DNA from 4 places in the Evansella sp. AB-rgal1 genome. Region 4 is predicted to be linked to each of the others. Evidence: riboswitches for the same ligand, from Rfam matches in the RefSeq annotation. Region 4 holds a riboswitch; each other region holds the start of a gene.
The links. A riboswitch is a leader RNA that binds a small molecule or an ion and turns the genes downstream of it on or off. The one in region 4 is predicted to bind thiamine pyrophosphate.
Positions count from the first base shown of each region.

Region 1: another riboswitch for thiamine pyrophosphate. It lies ahead of thiC (phosphomethylpyrimidine synthase ThiC); the one in region 4 lies ahead of ACERII_RS14775 (thiazole synthase).
Region 2: another riboswitch for thiamine pyrophosphate. It lies ahead of ACERII_RS24355 (LuxE/PaaK family acyltransferase); the one in region 4 lies ahead of ACERII_RS14775 (thiazole synthase).
Region 3: another riboswitch for thiamine pyrophosphate. It lies ahead of ACERII_RS03295 (acetylornithine deacetylase); the one in region 4 lies ahead of ACERII_RS14775 (thiazole synthase).

Region 1 is NZ_JBGUAU010000006.1:33,508-37,765, reverse strand. Features, by position in the region: gene thiC (phosphomethylpyrimidine synthase ThiC) at 1-1,758, opposite strand, end outside; TPP riboswitch at 1,907-2,021, opposite strand; gene speD (adenosylmethionine decarboxylase) at 2,324-3,142, shown strand; gene ACERII_RS06295 (SIS domain-containing protein) at 4,070-4,258, shown strand, end outside.
Region 2 is NZ_JBGUAU010000047.1:8,507-12,764, reverse strand. Features, by position in the region: gene ACERII_RS24360 (acyl-CoA reductase) at 1-1,170, opposite strand, end outside; gene ACERII_RS24355 (LuxE/PaaK family acyltransferase) at 1,172-2,281, opposite strand; TPP riboswitch at 2,453-2,558, opposite strand; gene ACERII_RS24350 (hypothetical protein) at 2,914-3,717, opposite strand; gene ACERII_RS24345 (RNA polymerase sigma factor) at 3,710-3,886, opposite strand; gene ACERII_RS24340 (DUF3791 domain-containing protein) at 4,152-4,258, opposite strand, start outside.
Region 3 is NZ_JBGUAU010000003.1:99,794-104,051, reverse strand. Features, by position in the region: gene ACERII_RS03305 (sortase) at 1-491, opposite strand, end outside; gene ACERII_RS03300 (choice-of-anchor L domain-containing protein) at 519-2,207, opposite strand; TPP riboswitch at 2,456-2,558, shown strand; gene ACERII_RS03295 (acetylornithine deacetylase) at 2,719-4,002, shown strand; gene tenA (thiaminase II) at 4,225-4,258, shown strand, end outside.
Region 4 is NZ_JBGUAU010000016.1:79,062-83,319, reverse strand. Features, by position in the region: gene thiS (sulfur carrier protein ThiS) at 1-49, opposite strand, end outside; gene tenI (thiazole tautomerase TenI) at 51-662, opposite strand; gene thiH (2-iminoacetate synthase ThiH) at 775-1,878, opposite strand; gene ACERII_RS14775 (thiazole synthase) at 2,233-3,000, opposite strand; TPP riboswitch at 3,172-3,271, opposite strand; gene ACERII_RS14770 (HAD family hydrolase) at 3,446-4,258, shown strand, end outside.

The DNA.
Region 1 (4,258 bases), on a different contig from region 4:
CTTAAACTCTTTTGATTTTTCCTTCATTCCTTTTTCGATTGCTTCCTCTGTATCGAGCTCATTTTCCTTAGCGTAGTTTCGGATATCTTGAGAGATTCTCATGCTGCAAAACTTTGGTCCACACATAGAACAGAAGTGGGCTGTTTTTGCACCTTCTGCTGGTAGAGTTTCATCGTGATATTCAATTGCTCGCTCAGGATCTAACGATAAGTTAAATTGATCTCTCCAGCGGAATTCAAAACGAGCTTTTGAGAGTGCGTCATCACGTTTACGAGCCCCTGGATGTCCTTTTGCAAGGTCCGCTACGTGTGCTGCAATTTTGTAGGTTATTACGCCTTCACGAACATCGTCTCTGTTTGGTAAACCTAAATGCTCTTTCGGTGTTACATAGCACAGCATCGCCGTTCCGTACCAACCGATCATCGCAGCACCAATGGCAGAAGTAATATGATCATATCCAGGCGCTATATCCGTTGTTAATGGTCCTAGGGTATAGAAAGGAGCTTCTTTACAGATTTCTAATTGTTTATCCATGTTTTCCTTAATTAAGTGCATCGGTACGTGACCAGGTCCTTCCACCATTACCTGAACATCATGCTCCCACGCAATTTTTGTTAGCTCTCCAAGTGTTTCAAGCTCTGCAAATTGCGCTTCATCGTTGGCATCTGCAATAGAACCTGGACGTAACCCATCTCCTAAAGAGAAGGAGATGTCGTATTGCTTCATAATTTCACAGATTTCCTCAAAGTGAGTATATAAGAAGTTTTCTTTATGGTGGAATAGACACCATTGCGCCATAATAGATCCACCACGAGACACTATTCCAGTTAGTCGTTTCGCTGTTAATGGAACATAACGTAAGAGAACGCCAGCGTGAATCGTGAAATAGTCCACTCCTTGCTCCGCTTGTTCAATAAGCGTATCACGATACACTTCCCACGTTAGGTCTTCCGCTACACCATTCACTTTTTCTAGTGCTTGATAAATGGGCACTGTACCCACGGGAACAGAGGAATTGCGAATAATCCATTCTCTCGTTGTATGTATGTTTTTCCCTGTTGATAGATCCATGATTGTGTCTGCACCCCAGCGAGTAGCCCACGTCATTTTTTCTACTTCTTCCTCAATAGAAGAGGAGACAGCAGAATTCCCAATATTCGCATTTATTTTCACATGGAAGTTTCGTCCGATAATCATTGGTTCGATTTCTGGGTGATTGATGTTCGCGGGGATAATCGCACGACCTCTAGCCACTTCCTCACGAACGTATTCAGCATCTAAGTTTTCGCGTATTGCGATAAACTCCATTTCAGGAGTGACGATTCCTTTTTTTGCATAATACAGCTGTGTGACGTTTTGTCCTGATTTCGCACGTAATGGTTTCCGTTTTAATCCTGGAAAAACGTTGTGGTTCGCTCTTGGATCTTGTTGATCTTTATATCCATTGTCTTCCGGCATAATCTCACGACCATCATATGCTTCAACATCATTTCTCTCTTCAATCCACTGCTGACGAAGAGGGGGAAGTCCTTCATGAATATTGATGTTGTATGCAGGATCTGTGTAAGGGCCGCTTGTGTCATATACACGAACAGGTGCATTTTCTTCTTCTCCAAAATTACCTGTTGTAGGGGATAGTGCTATTTCTCTCATTGGTACTTGTAAATCTGATCTTGAGCCTTGAACGTAAACCTTTTTGCTTCCGGTAAAACTAGACATGATGGAAATGTTTGCTTCGTTAAGTGATGATGTGGACATAAAAAAATCTCTCCTTTTTTTGTGTAGTGAAAAGGACGAGATCTAGAACACAGCAGGGGATGACATTCAAATGATCATAAGAAAAAGCCGGAACTAACCTTAAAAATAAGGCTGGACCCGGCTTATATGATCGAAGTGTATGTAAAAACACTACATATTCTAACTTCCCCACGCTGGTATGAACCAGATCAGGTCCGAAGGGTCAAGAAACCTCGTAGCGTTTCTTTCTCAGCCCAACTCATTGGACCCCCCTAGTTATTGCTATTCATTTCCATTTCAGTATACATGATCCAGAAATAATTTCAACCATTTTTTTAATATTCTTAAATTAATATCAGATATTTAGTTTTCATAATTAATATTATGTAAACTAACTAACTGATTTAAACCATATTTTAGCAGACCTTCCAAATAGTATATTAAAATTCCAGATGGTTATCAGTTTCGATATCAATTCTTGTTTTTTTCCGGAAATGATTGGGTATCATACATAAATAGAAGTAGGACAACAGAGAACTATCTGTAACTATGCTTATCATAAAAAGTTGTAAAGGGGAAATTCACATTGTCATTAACACCGGAGCAACGTGTACAATTACATGAATTCAATAACCTGACGAAGTCACTCAGCTTTAATATGTATGATATTTGTTATACAGAAACGAAAAAAGATCGAGAAGCTTATATCGCTTATATTGATGAGCAGTATAATGCCGATCGTTTAACAAACATACTGAAAAATGTGGCGGATATTATTGGGGCACACGTCCTAAATGTGGCAAAGCAGGATTATGTGCCACAAGGGGCAAGTGTGACTATGTTAGTTTCCGAAGGACCCGTTGTGGAGGTTCCTTCGGAGCGTTTCGAGGAATCACCAGGTCCTTTACCGGAAGCGGTGACCATGAGCTTAGATAAGAGTCATATTACTGTTCATACATACCCTGAATATCATCCGAGCGAAGGCATTAGTACGTTCCGTGCAGATATTGATGTTGCCACTTGCGGAGAAATTTCTCCGTTAAAAGCGCTTAACTATTTAATCCATTCCTTTGATACGGATATTATGACGATGGACTATCGTGTTCGTGGTTTTACACGTGATATTAATGGTCATAAGTTATTTATTGATCACGATATTAGCTCCATTCAAAACTATATTCCCGACGAAGTGAAACAATTGTTCGACATGATCGATGTGAACATTTATCAAGAAAACATTTTTCATACAAAATGTAAGTTGAAGGATTTTGATCTAAATAATTATCTTTTTGGTAAGAAAAAAGATCAGTTAGAGGATGATGAAATTAACAAGATAACAGAACGTCTACAGCTTGAGATGGACGAGATTTATTATGGGAAAAACATGAGTAACAATAACAATTAGCTCAGGTATACACACACAGCGTGAGAGCACGAACAATATGTTTCGTGCTCTTTCGTTATTTAATAAAGGAGAGCTGATTTTTCATATATGTTTAGTTTCCTCAAGGTGCGAGATGCCTATTGATTTGAAAAAAAGAGAGTGTGACGTTGTGTAACGGGTTAAGTTACCTATCGCAAACATTAAAAATGTAACGTAAAATGACTACTGAATTGTTCTGTAATTTCTAGTCACTTTTTTATTGTGATATAAAGCCATTTGTCCTTTCATTTCCATATTACAATATATTTCTATACACTCAAGTAACATACAAAAGTGTAGATTGAAATGTAAACTTGCACTGGACAATGTACCCCAACTATCTTTTTCCCTTGTTGTCAAAAGGAAGTATGGTTTTTTACGTTAAAATGATAGTAGTGAGAAACCAGAGATTGTGAAATTAAGCACTTAAAGCTAGTGGGGATGATTGTGAAGATTGATTTTTGCAACATACGAAGTTTTTTCCTTTTGAATTACCAAAGATACTTAAAATAAGGGGAGATTTTCCTTTTAAGCTTCAGAATATAGCTTGGATAGGGGGAAATAAGGGTAGTTTCTCCCCCTATTATATCAACCCATGTTGCTGATTTTCTTATTAGTCCGAGTGGGTCCAATCATGTATAACTGGGTTATTTTTTTAAAACAAAAAGCACTGCTAAATACAGCGCAATTTAATATACATTTCCACATACATTTTGGTACGTAAATGATAGTTTTGCGATAGGTAACGGAACCTGTTATGACGTTGTCACGTCTTTTTTAGAGAAGATACGTGTGAAAAAAGACGTCAGGAACCAATTTGTGCCATCTTTAGTCCTTTCGAGAAGGAAGACCTTTCTTTAGTGTAGAAACTACTATAATAAACTAAGTTTTGAAAAACGAGGTGAATTTATGATAACGACGTATTTTCAAAAGATAGAAGAAAAGCTTAAAATGGTCTTATTAAACGAACAAAAACAGATGGAACTTGCTGCAGAGAAGATTGCGGAAAGTATTCAAGGGGGTGGGATTGTCCAATTGTTTGGCTGTGGTCATTCTCATATCTTAACCGAGGAAGTGTTCTATCGAGCAGGGGGATTA
Region 2 (4,258 bases), on a different contig from region 4:
TGAAAAAGGAAAGAGTTCTTCCCTATTATTTGTTTTCAGCTCACGGTAGACAACCGTCCATACCGTATTACCGTCACTTTTAATAAGATTCATCGTTTTCGACTCAAAGCTTTCAAATTCCAGACTGGATCTTTGGCTCACGATAGCGTGCTGTTCTTCCTCCGATAATGCGGCCCTCGGGTGAATACTCTGAAAGTTTTCCATTTCATTTGCCAGCATTTCTGCAAATTCTCGGGGCCCGTATTTGCCGCCACGTTCCACGAAAAATACATGCGGTGACAAACATCCTTGTTGGTCAAACCAGGACACATCATGTGCAGCTAATTTTGCTGTCCGCCAAACCTTCGTCGCTGCTAAACACTCCTTTGTGAGCATTCCAAAGCTCACTTTATGACCATGAGCATGGAAGGAAACATGGGAAGGTACTTTTTCTTTTATCTGGTCGATGGCCTCTTTTCCTCCATATGCAATAACAGCATTAGACTGAGAAAAACTAAGTTTTTCTAAGTCAACCTCTCCCCCCTTCCACGATACTATCGCTATCGTTTCTGCAAGTTGAGGATCTATTTCCCGCAACGTTTTGGCAAAGAGAACGGAAAATAACGGCTCTGATGACGAGACCTTTCCAAAGGTTGCAGACTTTAATAAAACGCCAGCAGTTAAACTCCAGAGCGGTAAAGCTGGAACATTCCCTGAAAAAATATGAGTAATTAACTCTGGACCATACGCTCTATATAATCCCCCTGATTTACGTGGACGAAATTCATCTAGTATAAGGGGGTTAGGAAAATCCTCATCAATCATTCGCTGTAATTTTTCTTTACGAAATTGTCTAAAATAACGACTAATATATAAACGAACCATTTCTTTATCGTATCCCGTGATTACAGGCAGCATTTGTTCTGCTAGTTGACGCAACTCGTATTGAGGGTTCAACCATTTTTGCACTGCTTGGTCCATGACTTCAATGACATCATTGGTTTTAAGCGTTCTTAAATAGTTTTGCTGCTGATTTTTTATCGTTTCAATAACATGTGATACCATTTCTGGTGTTAATTCAGGGACTTCTAATTCTACTTTTTCTCCATGATTTTCAAAAACTAGCGTTTTAAATGTGGCAGCTTCAAAGAGATCCTTACATTGATTCGGAATAAAATAACATCTATACATGTTAGGATTCACCTTCAGAGTTCTTAGAGGAGGCTATAAATTGCTCTACAGCTAAGGAACAGCCTTTTGCTTCTGCGCCTTTCGCTCTACCTAATAAATAAAAGCCATCTTCCTCTTGAACTCCCATATCCTCTGTGAGAATTGCCATCACCGAATTAATATTTGCTAAATCGTAATGAACAATTATTCCCTTTTCACCTGGAGCTTTTTCCTCCATTTTTTCCAAATCCATGATGACTGTTTTAACCCAATGTGGTGTTTGTTTCCGTGTACTTATTGGATGATCCTTATAAAAATCCAAAAGATTTCGATCATAAATCTGTGAGCTTAATTCTGTCATTCCGTACATATTGACGCATAGTTCCGGTGGAATGGAGAACAATTCACTCATTTCTTGTCTAAATACTTCTGGAGTCATTTCCCGTGATCGTCCTTTGGAACCACCTGTATCCATGATGCGACTATGAGTAGGAAGGTTAAATCGGATCCCTCTTTCTTTGCATTCATCTAATAAATGAATGAAAGAGAATGTTGCACCTATCAGAAGAATTGGCTCTTGCTGTTTTTGCAGCTCCTCTATGAAGCTATCTATTTCAAAACCTTCTTTTGAAAAAGCATATTGACTGTCTTCTGTACCAAATGTATTTATCGCAATATGTAAATAGTGTGCTAACGATGAGTTTGGCATCTCCTCTTCTGTAGGAAAAAGAACGAACATTTTCATTTTATCCATATCAGGAATAATATGAGATTTAAAATGCGTCTTCATCGATAAATCATAGATTTCTAAATCACGATGATAGTTTTTTCCCCGTTTCTCTGGGTTTGTTGTTCCACTTGTCATAAACAGTGCTTTCGCTTCTTCTATTGGATGACAAGATAATGTTGTTAGTTTGAAAGCATCGATAGGAACAGGTGGTATTTCCGTATAGTGCTTCACTTTTCTCGGGGAAACACGCCGTTTCCTACAAAATTTACGGAAGGGCTGATTATGTTCATATTGAAACTGAAATACTTTTAATGCCATCTCATTAAAGGCCTCCTCCGTGGAAGTGGGCTGTGAGATAAAAGTACTCAACTCTTGTTTTAATGCTAAATAATCCTCTAACATATGTGACACCCCAATACTAATGATTTGTGGAACATGAACAGGGTCTTTGTGTCAATTCTTTACTGAAACATAGTACCTTTCCCTCTGTTCCTTCATTAAACAGAAAAAGACCGCTCTCAAATAGAAAGCGGCCATCAATTTTAACTAGATAATACGGAAGAAACTAAATAGCTTTTATGATGTCCACTTCCCTACGCTAATATTAGTTAGTTCAGGTTCAAAGGGTTTGAAAGCGACGCTCTCATCTCAGCCTAATAAGGCCCCCCTAGTGGTTAACATTTAGTTATATAAAGTTAATGAATCATATCCATCTTATCATGTCACACTTACATGTCAACTTAGATTGTTGCTGCATCCTCTTCAACCGTAATTTCTGCTTTTATGTCATCCTTAGGTAAAAGTGCCCAATGGTTTATCACCTTCAAACATCATCCACCTCCTGAAAATAGTAAAGATATCTTTACACACCGGTGTTTATTAACAAAGGATTATTAATTCTCTTCTTTTCTAGAATACTATGGCTTCTTAAATAAAATGGAGTTGTGATCTTGGATTCAATTTAACTGTACTGTTAAAACTAACCCATGCATCCGTTAGTTTAACAAACCCCTTCTCCTCTTTGTTCCATTTTCTCATTTAAACACATCAAAAACTATACTTTCTCCATCTTCATACTGACAAATAACAATTTGTAAGTTTTTCATATTCCAATCTATGGAACGTAAATAAATAAAAGAATTATCCACTTCTACAATTTTATTATCCAAAAGATATTGTAAATCGAAATACTTATCGTACTCCTCATTAATACCAGGTGGTTCAATATTAATTGGCATAAAAAACTCTGAAGGCTGTTCCGAGTTTTCCTTGATGGTTCTAGTACTAATATTGTATTGGTGGGTAAATGGAATTTCGTTAGAAAAAGACATATCATCATTTCCAATATAGATTGTTGTACCATCTTGAGAAACAGCTGCTACCATCATGGAGATGTCATACGACTTCATATGTTCATACGAAATCCGATTCGTAACCAATGAATCATGCATATTATATACAATGACTCCAAATGTCCCATTCATCACCGCTATTTTATCATCAGCATATAAAAGTCTAGGCATTTCAGCACCTATATTCATTTTTGCAATGTCAGACAGGTCTACAGATAATTCTTCACCTTCACTATCAGAACTCTGTCCAGCCAGCTCGTTTTCTGGACCTAAAAGGGAACCATTTAGAAAAGATATGCTTAATATAAGAAAAATAGCTGCAGCAGAAGCCAATGCTGTCCAATAGAACGGATTAAAATTTCTTGATTTATGAATTCCTTGTTGAAGTTTCATTTGAATCTTTTCGCTTTCTTCCGTCGTAAATTCAACATTCTTATCTAAATAACTTTTCACTTTTTCTGATATCTTCTTATCGGATTTATTCAAGTTTACCACCCCTTTCAAGTCTTCTTTTTAGAGCATCTTTTCCGCGTAACAGTCTTGATTCAACTGTATTTATACTAATATTGAGAACCTCACTTATTTCCTTCATATTCATTTCCTGATAGTAATAAAGAATAAGAACTTCTTTGTATTTTCCTGAAAGACTAGCAATTTGTTCAACTATTTCATCGGAATTTTGTTGCTGGATATACTCTCCTTCGGATGATTGACTTGTAAGAGGACATCCTTATTTATTTTTAAATCATTACTTTCTTGAATAAACACTGCTCAACCTCCCTTCTAAAAATTAGACGAATGTGCTGATAGTTTTGACCCGTTTATTTTATACATTTTTTTATAGGTAAGCGTAAAATAGTCCACACCTATTCAAGCAAGTGTGGACTATTTTACGCTTACATTTATATGGACCATTTTAGTTATTTGTCAGTATTAATCTGTCTTCTAGCATTAATATATATATCAAGGTCTTCGACTATATAATCTCTACCTGTTGTATGAAGAGCGTCATAAGTTGCCTTTATAT
Region 3 (4,258 bases), on a different contig from region 4:
TCACCTAGCTGTATTTGGTCAAAGTTACGGAAAACGGTGTTGTTGTGGCCTGCGAAAACGGTGTTGTCGTTTTCGCCTGGTAGGACGCTTCCGATAAAGTGACCTACTCCTTTGTCTAGTTCCTCATCATCTGTTCCGGAAATGATGGGTATTTCTCTGTCTAGTCTTGGGATATACATTTTCCCAAAAATGTCTCCTCGAGATGGCCGGTTTTCGTAGATGAGTTGGTATGGTTGTTCTTTGTTTTGTGTGTCTTCATCAATGGTTGGAATATTTGGGGCAGTTTTGTGTGTTCTTTGGTGTGTTGGCTTTTCTTGATGGTCTTGGATGAGGAGTTCTACTTGTAGGTTGGCCGTTTGGGTGTTCCATTCTTCTAGTGATTGATCTACTTGAGTTGAGCCTAGTTGAATTTGTATTAGTGACGTGATAACAAAGGTGAGCGAGATAAAAAGGCATACGATCACCAATAGATTCTTCAGTTGGTTTGGCATGTTTTTCACCTCGCGTTGGAATGTTTTTTAATAAATTCTTCGTTTTACTCTTCTCATGAGGATGAATCCTGATAATATAAAACCTACTGTGCTTACGGCAAAAATGTTATACCAAGGACTTGACGTTCTTGGAAGCTTTCCACCGTCGATTGTTTTAGGTTTGTCTTCTCTATCCGTAGGAGTTTCTTGTTTTGTTTTTTTCACAGGTGGAGCTGGTTGTTCTTCTTCATCATCCTCTTCTTCTGGTGCTTCTGGCTCCTCTGGTTTGGATGGTTCACAATCAATATCAGATGTAGAAGCGGTAATTTGAATTAGTTCATATAGTCGTTCTTCCTCTTCTACCGTTTCCTCTTCATTATCACTCGAAGATGTAGTCGCATCGTTGGTCTGAGAGTTATTGTTTTCCTCGTTTGTATCGGTATTGTTGGTGCTTTCGTCTGCTGTGTCTTCTTCATTTGTTTCTGTGTTGTTCTCATTTGAATTGCTATCCTCATTTGATTCTGACTGCTCGTCCTCATCGTTTCCGTCGTTTTCAGAGGATTCTTCGTTTTCTTGGTTTGTTTCATCTTCTGCTTCTTTATCTTCTGCAACTTCTTCTGGTTGCGTTAATAGTGGGAATTCGAGAGTAATAGTATCTCCCGCTGTCTCAGGTGTTGTAATAATTGTCTCTCCTGGTCCAATAACCTTGTGATCGATAATTGTTCCAGGGTATTCCGATCCCCATTTCACTTCAATCTCTTGGTCATTAGGATTTGTAATTACCCAAGCATGAACCCCTTCCTCTTCTGTACATATAGGCGTGATTGTTACTGGTAGTTCTGCGGGTTCACAATCAGTGATACAATCTCCAAACTCCAATGGGTTCTCAGGTTCTTCAGGAACTTCTGGTTCTACTGGCTCTGGTTCTTCTGGGCGGTCCGTGAAGCTACCAGCTTTAATAAAAACATTAGAATCTAAGTCTCGATCTCCTGCGTCGGCAATTGCCATTTTTATTGTGTTCACTTCTCCAGCGTTCACTTGTGCCTCAACAGACAAGACTACTGTTAACCCATCCATCTCCGTATTGAGTGGTGCACCACTCTCAATATCATTGTTACGGTAAAACTCAGGATTCGAGGCATTGTCACTTCCATACGGCTCTCCTCCGTTCACATTATTAATAGAAACAACAATGTCGGTACCAGGAAGCTTTGCTTCGTTTTCCCCATTAATAAAAAAGCCAAAGACATCATTAAATGAAGAATTTACATACTCATTGTATTCATCAGATGCAAACACATACTGGAAATATATACTATCTTTTTCCGGAATGAAGTCAAATTCTAGTACAGTTGCGTCATATGTCCTATAGCCAGGAATTAATTTATCAAGATCTTCGTCACCTGGTAAGCCTGTTTCATATGCTATTGTATCCGATGTGTTGGGACCAATAACATTATGTACAGAGCCTGTACTTAGTATGATTCCTTGATCAAAACCGATAATATCCTCTCCACCTGTAAAGAAACCAGAAGATACATCTACTCCTTTAAGTGATATGTTCGTAACTGTTACTCCTTCACCAAGGAGACTTTCTACAAGGTTTTCTTTTGTTAATTGGTTCATGTCTGTTACGATAAGACCTTCCTCTTCTGTGTTTGCTAGTACTGGTTGTCCAATTATGAGGATTACTGAAAGGAAACAAATGCTAAGTATTTTCCAACTTTTCTTATACAATATTTTACCTCCTCTTCGTGCGTTTTATAGAATCTTCTCACCAATACTAGCACCGCAGTTTCCCTTTGAGTATTATCCTAAAGTATTAAATTTGGGTATATTTTCTAAATCAGTTAATTCGAACTAACTAGATATCTTTCTAAAGTCTTAGAGAGAAAAAATGTAATAGGTAGTTGAAGAACTTTCCATAGTATGATACAACTATAAGCGAGTTGTTAATTTTCAAAACTCTTAAATAATTTCATATGTACCACTACTAGGGGTGCTTGATAAAGCTGAGAGAGACGATCGTCTTAACCCTTATAACCTGATCTAGTTCGCACTAGCGTAGGGAAGAAGTGTAAAGACATAGTAAAGGGAAAGACCATTGTTTCCCTTTGCATCATGTATTATTTGGTTGTTTAAAGCCGCTTCTTTCCAACAAGAAGTGGCTTTTTTGTATGTTGTCACAAAAAGTTCAGGGACCTGGGACTGTACGATTTTGTGACAGTTTTGAAGGAGGGGAAATTGAATGAATAAAGACTTGTTAGAGGAACTCCTTAGTGATGTGGACGCTCGGCAGGATGAGATGATTGAGTTACTGAAGACACTCATTTCCTATGAAACTCCTGCTCCACCTGCTCGGAACACGAAAGAAGCACAGGACTTTGTAGCTGAGTATTTGAGTCATCTAGGTTTTGAGATTGATATGTGGGATGTGTATCCGAACGATCCCAATGTTGTGGGGTTTTTAAAGGGCACAGATAGTGGGCGTTATAAGAGTCTCATTATTAATGGTCATGTTGATGTTGCAGAGGTAAGTCCTGATGAAGCTTGGGAATTAGACCCTTTCACTCCAATTGTCCGTGATGGATATGTTATTGGTCGTGGAGCCGCTGATATGAAAGGTGGCTTAGCTGGTGCACTCTTTGCTCTGAGATTACTTCGAGAGAAAGGAGTGAAATTTCCTGGTGATCTTTCATTTCAATCAGTGATTGGAGAAGAAGTCGGGGAAGCAGGAACGTTGCAATGCTGTAAGCGTAACGGTGGCGCGAAGGCAGATTTTGCGATTGTGGTAGACACGAGTGATTTACATATTCAAGGACAAGGTGGCGTTATTACTGGGTGGATTACGATTAAAAGTGAGAGAACATTTCACGATGCAACTCGCCGCAATATGATTCATGCTGGTGGTGGTCTAATTGGTGCTAGTGCCATTGAAAAGATGACAAAAGTGATTCAAGGTTTGCAAGATTTAGAAAGACACTGGGCAGTGACAAAGAGTTACCCTGGTTGTCCACCTGGAGCAAATACGATTAATCCTGCTGTAATTGAGGGCGGACGTCATGCCGCTTTCATTGCAGATGAGTGCCGATTATGGATTACTGTTCATTTTTATCCGAATGAGAATCATGAAGAAGTGAGTCGAGAGATTGAGGAACATATTTTGAATGTGGCAAAAGGGGATCCTTGGTTGAAAGACAATTTACCTAGGTTTGAATGGGGTGGAACTTCCATGATTGAGGATCGTGGAGAGATATTCCCTTCACTAGCGGTGGATCCTGCAAATGAAGGAGTTCAGTTGTTGGCTAAGAAGCACCAAGGTATCGTAGGTTCTGAAGCGGTAGTGGATGTTTCCCCAACTGTTACCGACGGTGGTTGGCTTGGTGCAGAAGGTATTCCTACAGTTATATACGGTCCTGGCGATTTGCAAAATGCCCATGCAGTGAATGAGCAAGTTTCTATTAAACAGCTAGTGGAATATACGAAAGTGCTATTAACGTTTATTTATGAGTGGGCTAATACAAAGAAATAAGAAAATACAGTGTGTTTTGTATTGTCACAAAAAGTTCAGGGACCTGGGACCGTACGAATTTGTGAACAATTTGGATATGTTCACAAAATTGTCGGGGGTCTGGTCCCGGAACAAAAGTTCGGGGACCAGACCGGTGAATGGTTGACCGGTGAAAGGTTTGTGAAAGGTTTGTGAGTGATATATCAAACTTAGATTTTATTAGAGGGGTGTTTCGTTATGACTATGAAGTTTAGTGAGCGTTTATATGATAAGTTGC
Region 4 (4,258 bases):
TTACGGATACAGGGAGTTCACTCTTCTTTCCATTCACTTGAACTTCCACATTATTTCCCCCGTTCTATATAAGATTTTATCATAGTTACTGGATCTTTCGCTTCGAGTATCCCTGACATTACTGCGACACCTTTCGCGCCTGCTTCTAATGTGTCTTTTATATTTTCTGGTGTGATTCCGCCGATAGCAATGACAGGGATCGTGATTAGTTCTGTTAATTGCTTCAGTTGTGATGTACCTTTTGGTTCTAAGTTTGGCTTTGATTTTGATGGAAAAATATGTCCATATAGCAAATAATCAGCACCGTTTGCTTCAGCTATCTTCGCTTCTTCTACAGAATGGACAGATGTCCCAACTTTTAGGGTAGGAAAAGTTTGTTTCACTCTCTCCACGGAAAGGCTGTGGTACGCTAATTGCGTTCCCGCAACCTGAAAGGCAGCTGCAACATCTACACGATCATTCACCATTATTTTGGACTTAGGAACCCCTTCACGGAGAAGCAGTTCTATACCATTTGCAAGTTGGTTAGCAGTCAGTTGCTTTTCTCGCAAATGAAAATATCTAACATACGGCTCTAACATCCCTGCCTTTATGGCAAACTCCTCTAATGAGAGCTTTCCATTCGAGATAAGGTGAAATTCCCATTTTTTTGTATTAGCCATATCCGCACACCAACCTCATTTCAAAAGTTCACAAAACCTTCCAGGACCCAAAACCTTCCAGGACCTGGTCCCCGAAACTTTGTTCCGGGACCAGGTCCGTGGCAAATTTGTGTCAGACTAGCTCCCAGTCTTTCAATACTGGCTGATAACCCCTTGATTTAAGTAATTCTTTTATTTCTTCTACTGATCTATCATCTGAAATCTCAAATTGACTTTGCGTTACATCTGGCTCTGAGTAACCACCTACAACTGTAGATGAAGCCGCAGACATTTTTGTTACTCCTAACGGAAGTAACGAGTCTCTGAATTCAGGCGTTTCTCTTGTAGAGATATTAATACCTGATCTCGGTAAAAACAGTCGAACTGCTAGCATCGCTTGAACAAGATTTTTATCAGAAACGATTACTTTCGGCTGGAAGCTTCCTGCATGAGGACGCATACGTGGGAACGATACCCCTACTTCCGCCTCTAAAAATTTCTGTTGTAAGTAATTTGCATGAAGACCAGTAATATAGCTTTCTTTTCTCCATTCGTCCATTCCTAGTAATGTACCAATGTTCAACGAACGAAGACCTGCTTTTGCTCCTCGCTCAGGAGTATCTAAGCGGTAGCGAAAATCTCTTTTCGGTCCCTTCACATGGATATCACGGTAAATCTCTTCGTTATATACTTCTTGATACACCGTAACTCCATCGACACCGTGCTTAAACAATTCTTCATACTCCTCTTGATCTAACGGCTGTATTTCTACTGCGATAGAAGAAAAGTATTTTCGTAACACTTGCAAGCTTTCTTTTAAATAATCAACAGAAGAATGTTGCTTGGATTCTCCTGATAATAAAATAATGTGCTTAATTCCCATGCTAGCGATAACCTTCGCTTCCCGTTCTACCTCTTCCATCGATAAACGGCGGCGTGGGAAATCATTATTTAAACTAAAGCTACAATATTTACAAATGTTCACACAGTAATCCGATAAATACAACGGAAGGTATAGCTGCATCGTTCTCCCGAAGTGCTGTACCGTTAATTGGTGTGCCTTTTGTGCCATATCTTCTAAATAGTTTTCCGCTGCTGGTGATAGTAGCACAAAGTAATCTTCTTCCGATAATCGTTCTTTTCCTAAAACTCGTTCTACATCTTTCCCTGTCACGGATTGAAACATTTCATCAAATGGTAAATCTTTTATTTCAACAAACTTTTCGTAAAAACTCATTGTATACCACCTTTTCGTTGGCTGTATGGTCTTTCTCATTTTCAAAGTTATTACATTCTTTTTTAAATCTACCCTGAAAAAAGCGTGTATCAGAATATCTAGAAATACTAACTTTGTTGGTTTGTATTCCTTCGTTTCAGCCCATTCGCTTTCCTAGGGGAGCTGCCGAGTCTTCTACACTACTCCGTGCTCCGAAGTCTCGCCTCTACTCTGCTTCCCACTGGAGTCTCGCTGACTTACGCTCATTGCATATATAGTTAAGAGTACTAACTCCTATTTTTCCAGAGGTATTTTCATCATACATGGCGCAATTTTCACTTTCATATATACCTAAAGGTTCTCTACAAGATAATCCTATCCCAAGAACCCTGTTAATGGAGATGATGCATGTGCTTTCATGGAAACAGGCCCTAATCCTGATAGGTAGCCAATTCGCCCTGCTTTTACAGCTAAATCAAAGGCTCTTGCCATCTGAACGGGGTCTGCCGCTGTAGCGATTGCTGTGTTAACTAAGACAGCATCTGCTCCCATTTCCATTGCTTCCGCAGCTTCTGAAGGTTTCCCGATACCTGCATCTACAACGATAGGTAGATCCATTTCATCAATCATGATCTGAATCATTTCCTTCATACGAATTCCTTTATTTGACCCAATTGGAGCACCTAATGGCATAATTGCCGCCGCTCCTGCATCTCTCATGCGTTTTGCTGCCATTAAGTCAGGACTCATGTATGGTAAAACTACGAACCCTTCTTTTGCTAAAACTTCTGTTGCTTTCGTCGTTTCTTCATTGTCAGGTAGTAGATATTTGTGGTCAGAGATAACCTCAATTTTTATCCAATTTCCCATCCCAACAGCTTTTGCTAATCTTGCAATACGAATAGCTTCTTCTGCGGTTCTTGCTCCAGACGTGTTTGGCATTAGGGTAATGTGATCAGGAATATCTGTTAAAATATCCTCTTCCTTAGCTTCCATGTTGACTCTTCGTAATGCTACTGTTACAACTTGTGATTCGGAAGCAGTGATCGCTTCTCCCATTTGTTTATGGTCGGCAAATTTTCCTGTCCCTACAAACAATCTATTATGTAACTCTTTCCCTCCGATAGTTAATACGTCTTTCATATTTACTCCTCCGTTCTGAATTTAGGTTCACCATGAAAATAAGCTTACCAGTGTTAAGAAAGTCTAACTAGTACTACTACTTTGTTGAAATTGTTTTACAGTCGTCACTACCCAATCCCTCAAACGTACTAAAAAAGCTCGCCAGTGAGGGGCGAGCTTGATGAACAAGTTAATGTATTCAAGTCGCTTCCCTACGTTGGTGCTAACCAAGTCAGGTTCAAAGGGTCGGATTTTCCTCTCAGCCATATTTATGGCACCCCTAGCATAAAAAATATGAAATTATCAAACTTACAACTCTCATGATAACAAACTAATGAACTCTTGTGAACAATTTAGAACGAATGGATATATATGTAAGGACCTTCTCGCAGTTTCTTCAATTGAGACATTATTTAGAGACGTGTATACTTATTGAGTAAGTTTTATCATAATAGGAGGCTTCTCAGTGGAATTTAAACCTAAAGCAATTTTTTTAGATATGGACGGTACCATATTAAATCATTACAATAAAGTAAGCATACATACGAAAGAAATTATTGATCAATTACGGAAAAAAGGATTCTTAGTTTTCATCGCAACAGGTAGATCTTTCGATGAAATTGAAGGAGTCGTACCATCTGGTTTTCAAGTAGATGGATATATTACGTCCAACGGAATGGCTGGATATGTCGAGAAAAAAGTAGTATTCGAGCATTCACTTTCCCGTAAATTGGTAGAGAGAATTGTTGAAAAGGCTGGAGAAAATAATGTTTATTATGAGCTCTTTCCATACGGAAGTGATCGAATTACTTTAAAACGAGATAAAAGCTTTATGGAAGATGAAATTAGTGATCCAAAACCAGATGGTGTCGGAATTAATGAATGGCTTTCACGAAAACAAGCAATGAAGGAAGAAATTGCTTGGACGAATACAATCGAAGGAACAACATTTTCGAAGTTTTACTTTTTTGCAAGAACGAAAGAAAAAATTAATAACTGGAAAAATGATCTTGATAAGATAAAACAAGAAATACCTTTTACTACCTCTACTTCCTCTCAACATAATGTAGAGGTTATGGTGGCAAACGTGAATAAGGCCTCCGGTATTAAGGAAATGTTAGCTTATTTTAATCTAACTGGTGCAGAAATTATGGGAATCGGTGATAGCGACAATGATATACCGATGATTGAGTTTGTTACCTATTCTGTTGCCATGAAAAATGCACCCGACCATATTAAAGAACGTGTAGACGAGGTTACAGAATTCACTTGTGACGAA